3 regions of the Tigheibacillus halophilus genome follow, and region 3 is predicted to be linked to each of the others. Evidence: riboswitches for the same ligand, from Rfam matches in the RefSeq annotation. Region 3 holds a riboswitch; each other region holds the start of a gene.
The links. A riboswitch is a leader RNA that binds a small molecule or an ion and turns the genes downstream of it on or off. The one in region 3 is predicted to bind cyclic di-GMP.

Region 1: it holds a riboswitch for cyclic di-GMP, as region 3 does, so the genes downstream of both, sinI (DNA-binding anti-repressor SinI) here and ACFSMW_RS18110 (anti-repressor SinI family protein) in region 3, are expected to answer to the same signal.
Region 2: it holds a riboswitch for cyclic di-GMP, as region 3 does, so the genes downstream of both, ACFSMW_RS11180 (hypothetical protein) here and ACFSMW_RS18110 (anti-repressor SinI family protein) in region 3, are expected to answer to the same signal.

Annotation. Positions count from the first base shown of each region.
Region 1 covers NZ_JBHUIZ010000003.1:1,058,957-1,063,226, forward strand. The annotation lists gene ACFSMW_RS05925 (twin-arginine translocase TatA/TatE family subunit) at 343-531, shown strand; gene ACFSMW_RS05930 (hypothetical protein) at 563-709, shown strand; gene ACFSMW_RS05935 (hypothetical protein) at 786-1,106, opposite strand; gene ACFSMW_RS05940 (hypothetical protein) at 1,183-1,356, opposite strand; cyclic di-GMP riboswitch class I at 2,044-2,126, shown strand; gene sinI (DNA-binding anti-repressor SinI) at 2,138-2,257, shown strand; gene ACFSMW_RS05950 (hypothetical protein) at 2,359-2,685, opposite strand; gene ACFSMW_RS05955 (YiiX/YebB-like N1pC/P60 family cysteine hydrolase) at 2,735-3,298, opposite strand; gene ACFSMW_RS05960 (LysM peptidoglycan-binding domain-containing protein) at 3,532-4,270, opposite strand, start outside.
Region 2 covers NZ_JBHUIZ010000010.1:28,595-32,864, forward strand. The annotation lists partial or broken gene ACFSMW_RS11165 (GNAT family N-acetyltransferase) at 1-232, opposite strand, end outside; gene ACFSMW_RS11170 (CBO0543 family protein) at 350-868, shown strand; gene ACFSMW_RS11175 (CBO0543 family protein) at 865-1,431, shown strand; cyclic di-GMP riboswitch class I at 1,701-1,783, shown strand; gene ACFSMW_RS11180 (hypothetical protein) at 1,815-2,087, shown strand; gene ACFSMW_RS11185 (reverse transcriptase domain-containing protein) at 2,519-3,862, opposite strand.
Region 3 covers NZ_JBHUIZ010000016.1:40,474-44,743, reverse strand. The annotation lists gene ACFSMW_RS18125 (MFS transporter) at 1-916, shown strand, start outside; gene ACFSMW_RS18120 (hypothetical protein) at 1,107-1,298, opposite strand; gene ACFSMW_RS18115 (GNAT family N-acetyltransferase) at 1,488-2,108, opposite strand; gene ACFSMW_RS18110 (anti-repressor SinI family protein) at 2,268-2,399, opposite strand; cyclic di-GMP riboswitch class I at 2,380-2,464, opposite strand; gene ACFSMW_RS18105 (FadR/GntR family transcriptional regulator) at 2,688-3,362, shown strand; gene ilvD (dihydroxy-acid dehydratase) at 3,486-4,270, shown strand, end outside.

The DNA of each region.
Region 1 (4,270 bases), on a different contig from region 3:
TAATTGTAAAAAAAGATGGAGAACAACACTGTTGGGTTTTCAATCAATCTATTTTTCGATAGATTACAGAGAAAAGTTGACACCTCACCTTTTAATATCAGCATGCAGCCGCAGCACCAAGGGCTAATTAATTTCGTGATTTTATCCTGCCAATTAATAAACCCACCGAGATTAGAATAATAATTGCCATTCCTTATTTTTTAATTGTAACAAACAATATATGCTATTGGAAACTGATAATACTTGGACCACAATTACATATAAATAACATTTTATGATAAAATAAATTACGTAATACTCTCGTTATAATAAAGATACTCATATTGAAGGAGATAAAATTTCATGCTTTCAAATATTGGTGTACCTGGGCTTATTTTGATCTTGGTAGTTGCATTAATCGTCTTTGGACCAAGTAAACTTCCGGAGATTGGCAAGTCTGTAGGACAAGCATTATCAGAGTTTAAAAAATCAGCACAGCAAATAATGAGCGATGAGAAAAAAGATAATGACGATAATGATTCAAAAGGCTAATGACAGGAATCAGGAATGGGGAGGGATTAGAATGAAGGAAAACAAACAATTGGATAAACACATCAATGAAAAAGACCAACTTGACAAAAGTGATTCTTTTACAGCTAATTTTTTTGTAATTGCTTTGTTTGCGGGACTTGTTATAGCCGGAATTGTGTTCTCTGGAGTAGCGAGTTAAGGTAGAAGTGAAAGCCCCTACATGAGTGAGGGCTTTTTTACTTTTATTAAACAATTGCGCCCGATAGTTGAAAAGGTCATATTCCAGACATTCCTGCAATTATAACAAAGGTAGTCCAAAGAAAACCACAAATTAATATAATAAATGTCGCTATCCCCAACATTGACAGTCCAAATATTAAATTTCCTTTCACGTTTACTTTCCTAGTAATTGCTACGACTATGAAAACTATACCCATCAACCAAATAAAATAAGTGAAAGCAACTCCAACCCAATACCAAGTCAAATCATTTCCCCAGTATGCCATACTTTGAAATGCACTACTCATTAAAAATACGCCTATTGCACATAACAGCGATAAAAACACAAAAAATTGTTTCGTTTTGATTAAGTTCATCTCATTTCCCCTTTTACTTATGCCATAAAATGGCCCAATTCTTGAATACTGATATGCAGCAAATGCTCCCGATTGTTTAAGATTTTCTTTTACCTGTTGCGAACATCCCAATGATTAAAATAATAATACCTATAACTCCTCCTAGGAAATAAGAAATATAAAAAGCCGAATCTCGTATTAAGCGAATTAAAAATGATCCGCCAAAACCAATGGTCACAATAATACCAATGGTCAATAGCAAACTCTTCATGGTTTCGCCTCCCCATTAAACACTGTTCAATAATCTGCCCTGTTTACGAATTATTAGTATTTAATTTACTGTATATCTTATATACAATGCTGCCAAAAGTAAACTTAATAATGAGATAATAATAGCAACTATTTGGCTGAATGTCTTAATTACTCCTGTCAGATGTAACTTATCATTAATCACATAATTCGCTAATTGAATTAAACCAAACACAATACCACCGAGACCGCCAACGCAAATAAGATCAAAATGACTTGTGATATCGTGAGTTTTCTTAATTTTTTTATGCTACCATCACTAATTGAAAAGCATATATAAGACAATGGAAGTAACAACAAGTACCAACTTGCATAACTAAATGCAATCTAAGAAATCCCAATTACTAAAAGTAGAATCCATCCGATTATGTTAAATGCTTTTCTGTTCATTTTTCCTTTCGACCTTTCCTTTCTAACCCTTATACAATCTAGCCCGTTAATTGAATAACCCTATATCACTTTTATCCTCAATAACTATATTCGACATTTAGCGATGAATTCCTGCATGAATCAAACATTCCACTCCAATGATTATAAATACGCGAAGGATGTTATTGCGGAATTGATGCAGATGCTTGACCACGAACCTTGTCGAGAGAATATCCTTACAAAGCATAGATCTAAAGCATTATAATCAAGCTGGTACATAAAACATTAAAAACAAATCGACTGAAAGGACGTGACTCAAAGTCACAGGTCTAAGGAACACGCTATGATGGCTGGGCTGCAGAATAGGAGTGAACATGCAGAAGTTAGACGCTGAATGGATGGAACTCATTATTACTGCGAAACAATTAGGGTTGAATAAAGAGGGTGTAAGAGAGTTTTTAAAAGAGAAGTTATACAATCACAATGAAGGATAGCCCCCACAGATGTGAAGGCTTGTTCTATTCCATCAATAGCAGAACCGAATAAGCATTTTAACAGAATATAAAAGAACAGCATTACTTTTATTTCTAGGGTATTAGTTTCTTCTATAAAACGGTATCTTTTCGTATTCAAAAACTTTATGTTTTTTTATTTTATATTCGTAGCTTTGTAATTTGTTTTCAGTTCGCAACACAACTCTGCCACCATATTTTTCTCCATGGGGTTCCTTAAAGTTATAGTTACCTTTTACTGATATGATATCTTTATCTTGATAGCCTTTTTCTTCTTTTAGATAGTTTAACATAATGTTTTCTACATCATTAATTTTTTTTGGATTACCATAAAAAATTAGAAGATAACCGCTCCGTATACTGAACACTAAGAGAATAATTGCTAAAATTGCAACTAATGTCTTTTTCATTTTATCACCTGAATTTTTTGTTTGTATCAAGTTAGCTTAAAAGAACTTGTTATAAATCTCCCTTACCAATTAGACCTTTTTTATATACCAATTTAGGCTTCGCGGACGAAAGATATACTCTACTGTTTAAAAAGTTATACGGTGGCCAAATTGTAAGTTTGCCTTCCATAGCAGCTTCTACTGGAAAAATCCCTTGTGTATGTAATGCATAAATTTGCCAAACAAGTTTAGAGCAATACGTGTAATGGTTATCTAATAAATTATTAGTTATTTTATATGGAACTTTCGCACCATCCCATGTTTTAGCAAAAGAAGCTGCATCTCTAGCTGCTTTTACGTTGCCAATTCTCACAACTTTAGTGGTGCTTCGATCTGAGAACCAAGATTTCAAATTATAGATTTTAGGAAAATATCCTGGACCTTTAGTTTCTAGGTATCTATTTTTATCCACCACAATCCCTGCATGTCCTAAAATACCGCTTGATGATGTATCACTTGTCACCAATATATCGCCAGGTTTTGCTTCTGTGCCATTGGGGTAATTATATGCCAATGCAGGGGTAACAAAACATGACAAAAAAACCACACAAAACAAAAGAATTCTTTTTCCCATTATTTTAGACTCCTTCTCTTAATAATATAGATAGATTTTCTGCTCTCCTTTCTGTTTTTCTAGGAACATTATTTTTTCTCACAAATCAAAATATAACATATAAAATAGAAACTGTATATTGGGAAAGTCAATGATGATGGAATCCATCATGAAAAAAATAGTCTAAAAGCACGTATTAGCTCGCTTATTTTTTGCCCTTTGAATGGTGAGCCCTCACTCATGTGAGGGCTATTTTATTTCACTCTTAATTTTTGACCAATCTTTATCAAATTCACGTCGGAAAGTTTATTCCAAGATTTTATCTGTGCTTGTGTGCTGCCATACTTAGCAGCCAGCCCCGACACTGTATCTCCTGACTTTACCACATGATATTTCTTAGCCGTTGCTTTCTTCTTGGGTGAAGATCCGGTTACTTTTATTTTTTGACCAGCGTATATCTTATTTGCATTCTTAATGCCATTTAAGCTGACCAGCTTGTTAACAGTAGTTCCATACTTTTTGGCAATACCGGACAGCGTGTCTCCCGATTTGATTATATAAGTTGATGCTTTGGCAGCAGGTTTTGAAGCTGCTTTCTTTGCTTTCAACTTCAATTTTTGTCCTACCTTGATAACATTTTTATTCTTAATCCTATTCCACTTAACCAGGTTGGCCACACTAACGCCAGACCTTGCAGCTATCTCGCTTAAGGTATCACCAGACTTTACCGTATATGTGGCACCAGTAATTTTATTGCTTACTTGCTTCGAACCGGTTTGTGTTTTAGGTTTGTCTACATGTTGGACAATCTCGCTCCACGCTCCAGGCGCTTTCTTAATATCGTTTCTATCAATGGCAACACCAGCTACAACAATGTCATTTTGGTATTGGTGCATGTGGATGAAACCAGCAATTCTGCCACCACTCCAAGCATAGGTTTGCCAATAATAGTCGCATAAGCCTTTAACAGCTTGGATGACATCAAAAGAGCCA
Region 2 (4,270 bases), on a different contig from region 3:
AAATGATGTCATGCCACTTTCCATTTCGATAAAGCTGTTCTTCCAATTTTCCTTCTTCAACAAACCCATGCCTCTGATACAATTTTATTGCCCGATCATTGAAAGAAAACACACGTAGATATACCTTATGCAAATTTAACTCTTTGAAAGCGAAATCCAATAATAGCTTAAATGCCTCCCGTCCATAGCCTTTGCTCCAGTAATCCTTATCTCCTATATCAATAATACATTTTATTCAACATTTGCGCCCGGATATAGTAGATCATTAAAAAGACCTTATTGGTTAGAATAAGACTATATGCTAGAATTAACCACGCTAAAGTAAATTCAATTGAAGGAATTAATAACTATGCACATTGCTATTACTATCTGGGCTGTCGTTGCTTCATGGAAGTTTTGGAATTGGGAGCGTTTTTATCGATATCACACAACAATGTTATACATAGCAACAATGAATTTATTATATCTCTTTTTTACCGCGGGTTATCATTTATGGAAAATGGAATCCGATATTGGACTTCCTGTCCCCATCATAAATATGTTATATACATTTATTGTTTTTCCATGTACGACAATTTTATTTCTATCTCGTTATCCAGAATACTTGAAAGGACAAATTTACCATAATTTGAAATGGATTTTTATTTACATTGGTGCTGAATGGGTTGGTAGTTTGTTTAACCTGATTACTTATGAACATGGGTGGAATTTGGGGTGGTCATTGCTTTTTGTTATCATGATGTTTTTGATGTTTCGTTTACATTATAAGAGACCGCTGTTTGCTTATTTGTTGACGTTTGTATTTACTGTTTTGATAATTTATTACTTCAAAATCCCTTGGAACATTCCAGTGGAGGATCGTTTATGATACAAATCACAAAGACTGTCGATATACAAGATGTCATGAAATCACAAAGAAGCCTGTACGAGACAAATTACGCATACTGGATGGAACATGTACTATTTTCTTTCAATTGGTGGTTTCTAATTATTATCAGTATTGTACCTTGGTTTATTTGGTGGAAATTAGTTGATAAAAAAAGACTGGTGGAGATTTCTTCTGTTGGACTTCTGTCTATGGTCATTGTATTAACTCTAGATTTGATAGGTAGTAGCTTTGTTTTGTGGACGTATGGATTTAATGTAGTGCAAATGATACTTCCGCAGATCACCATTGACCTTACACTATTACCCATTATAAACATGTTTCTTTATCAATTTATTCCCAGATGGAAACCGTATATAGTTGCAACTATTTTTGTTGCATTATTTGGTACTTTTCTTGTTGAACCACTTTTCGTTTGGATGGGCATATACATTCTTCATAGTTGGAAATATGTTTATTCGCTGCCTATTTATATTGCGTTTTCTATTGGTCTGAAATGGGTTTTACAGAAAACGAAAACCTGTCAGAATAATGCCAGACAGTAACCTTAAATAAACGGAAGCCTAACTTATTCCTTTAGGTTGGGCTTTTCATATGCTCCAATCTGGATAACCTTATATCACTTTTACCCTCAATACTATATTCTACATTCAATGGGGAGTTCCTGCATGATTCAAATATTCCACTCCAATGATTATAAAAAATCGAAGGATATCGTTGCGGAATTGATGCAGAATGCTTGACCGCGAACTTTGTCGAAAGAATAGCCTTACAAAGTATAGATTTAAAGCATTATAATCAAGCTAGGTACATAAAACATTATAGGCCAATCTACTGAAAGGTCGTGACGCAAAGTCACAGGTCTAAGGCAAACGCTATGATGGCTGGGCTGCAGAATAGGAGTGAACATGCAGAAGTTAGAAGCTGAATGGATGGAGCTCATTATTACTGCGAAACAATTAGGCTGTTGAAAAAATGGAAGGTAAGGCAAAAAGAAGCATTCCTATCCGATGGAATTCGGGATAAAATCAAATATGTGTTAACGAGGGGAGATCTACGCCCTATACGATTGGCAGCACCAAACGATGGATTGAAAAGTTTCATTAAGAAACATAAGCTAAGGAAGATTACCGTGCACGGACTACGGCATACTCATGCATCAATACTTTTTGAAGCTGGTGCATCAATCAAAGAAGTGTAGGATAGATTGAGCCACAATGAAATAGAAACCACTATGAACGTTTATACACACGTCACTCAATCTGTTGCTACAAAAACAGCAAATACATTCAAAGAATACATGAAAATTAATTAAATATGGTCACGAGCCTATTTTTGAGTAGTAAAAAAGCCCTTTTCAAAAGATGGAATAAGGGCTTCAACTGTTGATATATTAACGTTTTGAGAACTGAGGGAGGTAGTAGAATCAATGGTTACGGGTGATTTTGTATGCTACTTGTATGTTACGCCTACTTATCCACAGATTTTATAAAGCAATTGAAACAAAATTAGGCATACTTTTTTTAAGGATAAGGATATTAACTCAATAGTAAAACTCCATTGACAATTACATGATAGTCATGCAATATCTATTTCATACGCCTTGCTTTTATAGTTATCCTATAAACAAAATTATATTTTTGTATGAATTCTTAGTCCCATTTTCTTTTCAAGTTTTCCTTTTCTGTTCTTTATTTGCCTCAACATTTTATTATCCGTTTTAGGCGAAACATCATCAAAGATTCTTTGTGCATTCTTTGCATATGATATGAAATTCCCATAAGGCTTACGTTCAGCCCCCATGTCTGTGTACAACTGATAAATCCTTTTTCTATAAGGTATTTTTTTTAATCCTTTTTTGTATTGTATACGTCTTGCCCTATTAATTATAATTGAAGCATTCCTATAAAACTTATAAGGACTTTTCCCTCTTATTTTCACTGTGTTACCATCAAACAAAAATCCCAAGTAATCTAAATGTGAGTTTTTTCCAGATATTAAATTAATTATAGTCTCACTGAAATATTCGTAGCTATTAGTCTTTTCATCCTGGATAACGATTTTATTCTTCTCTGCAAAATCAAATATTTGTTGTGTAATCTTATTAAATTTATCATATGAAATTTTCTTGGGTAATACTATTATAAAGTCATCCGAATATCTTCTATATAGTCCATTATACTCCTCGACTATTTTATTCATTTCTAAATCAAATTCGATTGCATACACATTTGCAAATACACCACTAAGCGCAGTCCCCTGCGGTATTCCATATTTATTCTCATTATAGTTCGTCTTTTTTTTACGCTGAAATTTTCGAAACTGATTAACACTTTTAAAATAGCTAAACTGTCCTTTTTTTCTTAAATGGTTATCCGAGCCAAGAATATTGTTTATCTCATCTTTTTCATAGTAGCCGTACTTTGTGATTGACCGAAATATGTTATACCAATCTTTTGTTAATTCATTCCCGCCAAGGACACGAATTAAATTCTTCTTTAGTATTTTATGATCAATTTTATCAAAAAATTTGGTAAAGTCCCCTACTAGAATATACGCCTCTTTATTACTAATTATTGAATTTATAACTTCTGCCGAAAAGTCAATATTTGATTTGTTTCTTTTATTATCTCTGTATGCAGTTGCACATTGATCAATTTTATGATTTTTCATCCAATTATTATATGATTTATAAAGTTCTAGGGTGTAATACTTATATATGTAATTGTCTAGATGACCTGCATACATTATATCTCTGGGCTTTTTCTTAATTGGACGATTTTCTAATTCTGGATTGGGCTCATCAGTAAATCTCTCTGTTTCATCCACATAATGAATAAAAGGTAAAAAACTATGCGTTCTAATGTTTTCACTATTACACACATAGTCTTCTACCTTTTTAAATTCAATTCGTTTATCAAAATGAAGGTATTTCTTTTTCTGGAAATTTCTTTTTATTATTTCTTCATTAAGCATTTTATCGCCTCTTTTTTTGAGCGGAAGGAACCTCAGACCTAGCCTCTGTATTAAAATGTTCCTTCTGCACACCAGCCATAATCATTACACTATTGGCCATTTCTTTTGTGTAATATGCTAAGGGGTATTATAAACTAATCTGGTACAATGTTAATAATAATTCAATTAACCATGATAGGAGTGAATATATGGAAACGTTAATTACATTCTCTCTCCGGTGGATGTTTCAATTATTAATTATTGAAATATCCTCAACGCAACATTTACAGTATTATTGCCATGTGATAATTGAAAGTTTCAAACATTGTATTCTGCTAATCTAGTATTAACAGGCAATTATATAATATCATAGACTTGGGTTTTTTTCATTAAACTACCAATACAAAATAGAAATCAATAATACCTACT
Region 3 (4,270 bases):
TCTAATGATCACGCGTCTATTACACGGCATAGCACTCGGGGCGGCAAGTACAGCAACCGGAACCATCGTGGCGGAAGTACTGCCCGCAGAACGAAAAGGAGAAGGCATCGGCTATTACAGCATGAGTATCACGCTTGCAACAGCAATTGGTCCCTTCATCGGTCTTTATATGAGTCAGCATACGACTTATGAAGTGATTTTCAGTTTTTGTCTGGCATTAGCAATCATCAGTTTCATCATATCCTTATTCGCTAAAATACCAGTCGTGAAAAAAACGCCTCAATCTGCAGGAAGTATGAAGTTAAAGCTTTCAGACTTTATCGAGCCAAAAGCAATGCCGATCGCACTTGTTGTCATCATCATATCGCTTGGTTATGCCAGCGTCCTTTCTTTTATTAATTTTTATGCGATTGAAATCGACCTGGTAGACGCTGCAAGTCTGTTTTTCATTGTCTATGCAGTAGCAATCCTGGTATCACGTCCTTTCACAGGACGCTTAATGGATTTAAAAGGTGCCAACATGGTTATGTATCCAGCTTTCATTCTATTTGGAGCTGGTTTACTGCTGTTAAGCTCCGTGTCAAGCAGTATTCCTTTGTTATTAGCTGGAGCACTTATGGGCTTCGGGTTCGGTAATATGCAATCTACCACCCAAGCAATCGCAGTGAAGGTGACGCCCCCACATAGAGTCGGATTAGCAACGTCAACCTACTATATTGCGCTCGATGCTGGAATTGGATTTGGACCATACTTGTTAGGATACGTCATTCCATTAACTGGATATAGCAGTTTATATATCATCATGGGAATCATGGTCCTAGCTACAACGATTCTCTATTATTTCATGCATGGCAAAAAAGAACGTTCGCTTTCTGCAGATACGAGACTTCCCGTATCGGAAAGCAAAGCAAATTAAACAGAATACACTCTTCAATAATCAAAAATGCGGCGGTGAATGTGCTCACCTGCCGCATTTTTTTAATCCTCTCTACCATTGCACGTTCACTTGCACAGCTACAAATTCTTTCCTGCCCATTTCTTCAAAAACTAACATCTCCATGGATGGCATTATTGTTGACCAACATGTTGGAGAAAATTTTTTAGCTTTATAAAACGTGGGATGATATGCATATGCAAATGCTCGACGTCCTTGAATATCCCACTGTCTTGCATGAGAGTATTGCCATTCGTTTCAATAATGCTTTTAGGGCAATTGCTACTCGTTGAGATGCAAGAATAATCTGCGGCAAAATGCTCGAATTAACTTCATAGCACTCTTGATAATATTTTTTAGGCACAACAAGGCTATGCCCTTTGTTTATCGGATACCTATCCAAAAGCAACAAACATATTCATTCTCATGAGTGATATATGCTTCTTTTTTCTTGGTTATTTCACAAAAAATACAGGGTACCATCTGTTCTGCCTTCCCCTCCATTTTATTTGAGCATTATTCAGAAATCCTTCTCCATTGTCCTTATAGCATACTAGATTAAATTTTTTTCATAGCAATTGCATTCATGGACCCGCTCAAAATTAGATTTGACCCCTTCTTCCTTATCCTCCCCTGAATAATGAGCGAAGGCTTGTATAACCTTAAGTTGCGGATCGTTTACTTTAATTGCTTTATTGATTTCCTTATCACCAGCCATAAACACTTGTAAATAGGAGTAAACTTTATCAAAACCACTTTTTACATACCATTCATTAACCCATCGATCATCCCTAGTCCATGCTTCGAGATAGTTTAAACCTATTTCTTCGGCAATCTTTTCTGCTGTCTTTAATAATCTCGTTCCGATGGCCCTTCTCCGGTAATCAGGGTGAACAGCAATATGCCAAATCATTCCGCCGAGCCCTTCACCTTTTGTGCATATTGATTTTTCAGTTTTCTCGTATTCGATATCCAGTAAGCCAACAATTTGTTCATTTTCGATTGCGACTAATTCAATTGCTGGATTCTGGTATGTCTCTTTTTTATTTAGCACATGATCAAAATAGGCAGTGTCCAAAAATGAAAGTGTTCTGCATCGAACCCAGCCGATTTCATCTTTGGAGCGGTAAGGTCTTATCTCCACTTCAAGCCCCCCAAAATCTTTGATATTCATCCTAAACATGATCACTTTATATGAAATGTTATATTGCTGTACGTCGTTCTTTGTAGGCAAATGCTTATTGCAGCGATCACGTTTATTTCCGAATGTAATTGGTTCCACTTTTAATTCAAAATCCCCCCTTGGATAATGTGAAATCCAAAGGGGGAAGCCTTACAACTCTTCATTTAAAAAATCCCTTACATTTCCCTTGGTCAAACCGAGTTCTTTCGCTGCCAATATCAACATTACCCATTCTTCATCCAGTCCCTGCATAATCACTCCTGTCTGCAGCCCAGCCATCATAGGTATAAACCCTTAGATCTGTGACTTTGCGTATCAACCTTTCAGTTGACTTGCCTTTTAGTGTTCTATAGGACTATTTTATCACCTTTTTCTGTTTTTTTGATTAAAAACCTTCGACAAAGTTTGCAATTCACTGAAGGTTTCCATTTCTCGGCGATTATTCGCCACACCTATGCTATCAAAGGTTTTAGTGGTTAATCCAGCTAGGAGCGGTCGCTCAACATTTTATCTACATGAGATCTTTATACCTCTATGCTATACTGAAAAGAAAAAAGGTTGATAAAATATATGATGCCAAAAAGGCTATCTGATAGTATCGCTGATGATATAATGTCAATGATTGCTGTAGAAAAAAGATTCCTGCCTGGTGATAAGCTGCCAAACGAGAATGAACTATCCGAGGAACTGGATATAAGCAGAACCACACTTCGGGAGGCTATTCGCATATTAGTTACGAATGGCATTTTGGAGATCAGACGGGGAAAAGGCACCTATGTAAAAGAAGACATCGATGTAAATAATATAGAATCCTTCAGTTTTTTGGCAGACGCCAAAATAAATGCGAAGGACTTGTATGAAATGCGTTTGATTTTTGAACCGGAAGCTGCGTATTATGCAACGATTCGGGCAAGTGATACTGAATTGAAGCGTATTTTAGAATATGGAAGGCGAATAGAACAAAAAATAAAGCATAACGAGGATCGGACGGAATTAGAACAAAAATTCCATCAATCCATCGTTAAAGCTACCCATAATGAATTTATGGAAAAACTGATGCCGGTCATTTATCAAGCTATTGACAAGGGAGTCATATTATCCAATAAAAAAGAAATGGCCATCAAAGACACCATTAACGATCATAGCATGATGATGGATTTTATGAAAAATCGTAATCCTGAAGGTGCAAAAAGTGCAATGAAAATCCATATTTTGCATGCCATGAAAGAGTTAGGAATTGAATAACAATTCACTTTAAGACATCTTAGCAAGCTCTAAGATGTCTTTTTTGTCATACAACACTATTGACAGCAGACAACACACTATATAAAATACATTATACAAACAAAAAAGCAAGGGTGTGCGCAGATGAGAAGAAGTGATACGATTAAAATCGGGGTTGATCGTGCTCCCCACCGCAGTCTGTTATATGCAACTGGGAAAGTAAAAGCGAAAGATTTGGGAAAACCGTTTATTGGTGTCTGTAATTCTTATATTGATATTATCCCTGGACATGTGCATTTACGTGCATTTGCAGATGTCGTAAAAGAGGCAATCATCGAGGCCGGTGGCATTCCATTTGAATTCAATACCATTGGCGTTGATGATGGCATTGCAATGGGACACATTGGTATGCGCTACTCATTACCTAGTCGTGAACTAATTGCTGACAGTGCCGAAACTGTTATAAATGCGCATTGGTTTGACGGCGTATTTTATATTCCGAATTGTGACAAGATTACTCCTGGTATGTTAATGGCCGCTGCTCGTACAAATGTACCTTCCGTCTTTGTTTCTGGAGGACCTATGGAAGCCGGTAAAAGCTCGACTGGAAAACAACTTTCGCTTACGTCGGTTTTTGAAGGTGTCGGTGCTTATAAATCAGGTAAGATGACAGAAGAAGAATTTAACAATATCGAAAATAATGCATGTCCAACATGCGGATCTTGTTCAGGCATGTTCACAGCAAATTCCATGAATTGTTTAATGGAAATGTTAGGTGTAGCCCTTCCCGGAAATGGCTCCATTGTCGCCACGAGCGAGAAGCGCCAAGAATTGATCCGCGAGGCGGCAAAACATCTCATTCGTATGGTTGAAGATGATGTTAAACCCCGCGATATCATCACGAAAGAAGCGATTGATGATGCATTTGC